2 regions of the Streptomyces sp. NPDC008121 genome follow, and region 2 is predicted to be linked to the other one. Evidence: riboswitches for the same ligand, from Rfam matches in the RefSeq annotation. Region 2 holds a riboswitch; the other holds the start of a gene.
What was found. Region 2 has a riboswitch for glycine ahead of gcvP (aminomethyl-transferring glycine dehydrogenase). Riboswitches for the same ligand answer to the same signal wherever they lie in the genome.
Positions count from the first base shown of each region.

Region 1 (2,191 bases), on a different contig from region 2:
GACGGGAGGCGGCGGGGCGCCGGCCGGCGGAGGGAACGCGCGGCCGGATCCCCCGGCCGCGCCGACGTCACTTCCGGCGCTTGTAGAACGGCAGCGCCACGACCTCGTACGGCTCGTGGGTGCCGCGGATGTCCACACCTACACCCTGCGTGCCCGGCTCGGCGTGTGCCGCGTCCACGTACGCCATGGCGATCGGCTTTCCGAGGGTGGGGGAGGGGGCGCCCGAGGTGACCTCGCCGACGACCCGGCCGTCCACCACGACCGCGAAGCCGGCCCGCGGCACGCGGCGGCCCTCGGCGACCAGGCCGACCAGCTTGCGGGGCGGGCTGGCCGCGGCCCGCTCGGCGGCCGCCTCCAGGGCCTTGCGGCCCACGAAGTCGCCGTCGTTGGTCGTCTTCTCGAACTTCACGACCCGGCCCAGACCGGCGTCGAAGGGGGTCAGACCCGTGGTCAGCTCGTGACCGTACAGCGGCATGCCCGCCTCCAGGCGGAGCGTGTCGCGGCAGGAGAGCCCGCAGGGGATGAGGCCGACCGGGGCGCCCGCCTCGGTCAGCGCCCGCCAGACGCCCTCGGCGTGCTCGGGCTTCAGGAACAGCTCGAAGCCGTCCTCACCGGTGTAGCCGGTACGGGCGATCAGCGCGGGGACCCCCGCGACCGTGCCGGGCAGCCCGGCGTAGTACTTCAGACCGTCCAGATCGGCGTCGGTCAGCGACGCCAGGATGCCGGGGGACTCCGGGCCCTGGACGGCGATCAGCGCGTACGCGTCGCGGTCGTCGCGCACCTCGGCGTCGAAGCCCGCCGCCCGCGCGGTGAGCGCGTCCAGCACGATCTGGGCGTTGGAGGCGTTGGCGACGACCATGTACTCGCTCTCGCCGAGCCGGTACACGATCAGGTCGTCGAGGATGCCGCCGTCCTCCTGGCAGATCATCGTGTAGCGGGCGCGGCCCGGGCCCACGGTCGAGATGTTGCCGACCAGGGCGAAGTCCAGCAGCTCCACGGCCTGCGGACCGGTGACCGTGATCTCTCCCATGTGCGAGAGGTCGAAGAGGCCCGCCTTGGCGCGGACGGCGTTGTGCTCGTCGCGCTCGCTGCCGTAGCGCAGCGGCATGTCCCAGCCCGCGAAGTCGGTCATGGTCGCGCCCAGGGAGCGATGCAGGGCATCGAGGGCGGTCAGGCGGGGGGCGGCAGTGCTCATGGGTGTGGCTCCCGGGTCCCAGGGCGAAAAAGATCATGACGACGAGGACGATCCTCCCCATCTGTCATGGAACCTGAGAGGTTCACCGAGAGCATCCTCGGCTTGCACCTTGGGTGGGGCGCGACGAGCGCGCCCGCTTTTCAGATCTGCCTCATCCGCGCGGTACGGGGCCTGAGAGATTCAAGGGAGGGTCTTGCTCCTTCGGCGCCCGGACCGCCGCAGCGCTGCTGCGGCCCGTCCAGGACTCTCCCGCGCGGATTCGAGCGGCCGGTATGTGGTTGTGTGCGCTTGGCGCGCACATCATTGCACGCGGGTCCTCGTCGGCAAATCGCTTGTGCCTCATTACTGTCTCTTTACACTTCTTGGGGAAGGGTCTTCACGACCCGACAGGGGGAGAAGCGATGACGTTCCAGAGAACCGGCGCCTACGCGACCAGTACGGCTGTACCGGCCCCGCGCGCCCGGGCCAGGACCCGTCGGCGCGGAGCCTCCGCGCGCCTGCTGCGGGACCTGCGCGACCGGGACGGACACGGGCCCCGGGTCCTCGCCTTCGCCCCGGGGGACCTCGTCGTCGTCTCCGGACTGCCGGGCAGCGGCAAGTCGACGCTGATGCGCCGCGCCGCCGGCGGCCGCGGCATCGACTCGCAGGACGCCCGGGAGCGCTGGGAGGCCCGGATGCCCGGCTTCCTCCCGTACGCCGTCTACCGCCCCCTGGTCCGGATCGCGCACTACGCCGGGCTGCGCCGGGAGCTGCGCGCCGGCCGGAGCGTGATCGTCCACGACTGCGGCACCCAGTCCTGGGTGCGCGAATGGCTCGCCCGCGAGGCCCGCCGCCGCGGCAGCGCCCTCCATCTGATCCTGCTCGACGTCACCCCGGCCGCCGCCCGCGAGGGCCAGCGGGACCGGGGCCGCGGCGTCTCCGGATACGCCTTCGCCCGGCACCGCCGCTCGGTCGGCCGGCTGCTGCGATCCGTCGAGGCGGGCCGGCTGCCCAGGG
Region 1 is NZ_JBIBHT010000003.1:284,737-286,927, reverse strand. Features, by position in the region: gene gcvT (glycine cleavage system aminomethyltransferase GcvT) at 68-1,195, opposite strand; glycine riboswitch at 1,346-1,457, opposite strand; gene ACFZBD_RS11395 (AAA family ATPase) at 1,597-2,191, shown strand, end outside.
Region 1: another riboswitch for glycine. It lies ahead of gcvT (glycine cleavage system aminomethyltransferase GcvT); the one in region 2 lies ahead of gcvP (aminomethyl-transferring glycine dehydrogenase).

Region 2 (2,191 bases):
GCGTCAGCGGGCTCGCGGACTACACCCAGGAGGACCTCTTCGCCCAGGCGGAGGCCGATGCCCAGGCGGAGGCGCGCGCGGAGGCCGAGGCGGCGGCCGGGGGCGCCTCGGCCGGCGCGGATGCCGTACGGGGCGCGGAGCACGGGGCGGGGCCAGGGGCGGCGGGTGCCTCCGCCCCGCCGGCCGAGGCGGAGACACCGGCGGAGCGGCGGTGGGCGCCCGGGCACGACGTACGGCACGCGGTGTACGGAGCCGGCTGGGTGCAGGGCAGCGGGGTCGGACGGGTCACCGTCCGGTTCGAGCAGCCGGGATCGGCGCCGGGCCGGGTGCGGACCTTCCCCGTCGACGATCCGGAGCTGGAACCCGCGGACCCGCTGCCGCTGGTGGGAGGCGGGGAGGGGACGGCCGCGGTCGCCTGAGGGGGACGGGCCGGGCAGCGCCGACTGCGGGAGGCGCCCAGGGGGCGGACGCGTACCGCCGGGGCAGCCGCGGCGCGGTCCGTCGGGTCTGGGGCAGCCGATGGGGCCGGCCGGCTCGTCAGGCCTCTTCCTGGCCCGCCAGACGGCCGAAGTCGCGGTCCGGGACCGGCGGGAGGGCGATGTTGTAGTGGCGGTACAGCTGGAGTTCCTGCTCCGGGGAGAGGTGGCGGCCCACACCGAAGTCCGGGGCGTCCTTGATCAGGGCGCGCTCGTACGGGATGTGCAGGCCGTCCTCGACCAGTTCGCTGGGCTCCAGCGGGACGAAGGCGTCCCGGCTGAAGAGACCGGTGCGGACCGCGGCCCACTCCGGTACGCCGGTCGCGTCGTCGAGGTACACCTCGTCCACGGTCCCGATCTTGTTGCCGTTACGGTCGAACGCCTTGCGGCCGATCAGGCTGCGCGGATCGATGTCGGTCTGCACGGTCCCTCCAACTGGTCGCGGCTGCTCTACAAGACTACGAAAGTGCACATCTGGGATGTCGGCCACTTGAGCGACGGCACGGGGAAGCGCGCTGGTAGGCTGGCTGTGGCTGTCGACCCCGTGCGGGAGAGTCCTCCGGAGAAAGCTTTCGGAGGCGCCGAAGGAGCAAATCCTCCCCGGAATCTCTCAGGCCCCCGTACCGCACGGACGAGGTCACTCTGGAAAGCAGGGCGGACGTCAGACGGCATTCGCTCTCACCGACGGTGAAAGCCGGCGTGCCCCTTCGGCGTGCCGGTGAAGCTCTCAGGTTGAGATGACAGAGGGGGAGGCCGTCCGGGCACCCGCGCCGTGGTGCTTCTCGCAGGTCGTGACGACCAGGAGGCCTCCGTACATGACCGCTCACCGCACCCCGCTCTCCGAGCTCGAGCAGGGCATCCCGTTCGAACAGCGGCACATCGGGCCCGACGCCGAAGCCCGCGCCAAGATGCTCGCGCAGGTCGGCTACGGCTCCCTGGACGAGCTGACGGCCGCCGCCGTGCCGGACGTGATCAAGAGCGCCGAGGCGCTCGGCCTGCCCGCCGCCCGTACCGAGGCCGAGGTCCTCGCCGAGCTGCGTGAGCTCGCCGACCGCAACCAGGTCCTCGCCCCCATGATCGGCCTCGGCTACTACGGCACCTTCACCCCGCCGGTCATCCTGCGGAACGTGATGGAGAACCCCGCCTGGTACACGGCGTACACGCCCTATCAGCCGGAGATCTCCCAGGGCCGTCTGGAGGCGCTGCTCAACTTCCAGACCATGGTCGCCGACCTGACCGGTCTGCCCACCTCCGGCGCCTCGCTGCTCGACGAGGGCACCGCGGCCGCCGAGGCCATGGCCCTCTCCCGCCGGGTCGGCAAGGTCAAGAACGGTGTCTTCCTCATCGACGCCGACGCCCTGCCGCAGACCATCGCCGTGATCGAGACGCGCGCCGAGCCGACCGGTGTCGAGGTCGTCGTCGCCGATCTGAGCGACGGCATCCCCGCCGACGTGGCCGAGCGCGGTGTCTTCGGCGTGCTGCTGCAGTACCCCGGCGCCTCCGGCGCCGTCCGGGACATCAAGCCCGTCATCGACGCGGCGCACGAGCTCGGCGCCATCGTCACCGTCGCCGCCGACCTGCTCGCGCTGACCCTCCTCACCTCCCCGGGCGAACTGGGCGCGGACATCGCCGTGGGCACCACCCAGCGCTTCGGTGTCCCCATGGGCTTCGGCGGACCGCACGCCGGCTACATGGCGGTCCAGGACAAGCACGCC
Region 2 is NZ_JBIBHT010000002.1:1,023,622-1,025,812, reverse strand. Features, by position in the region: gene ACFZBD_RS10090 (DNA polymerase IV) at 1-419, shown strand, start outside; gene ACFZBD_RS10085 (PRC-barrel domain-containing protein) at 538-900, opposite strand; glycine riboswitch at 1,014-1,112, shown strand; gene gcvP (aminomethyl-transferring glycine dehydrogenase) at 1,292-2,191, shown strand, end outside.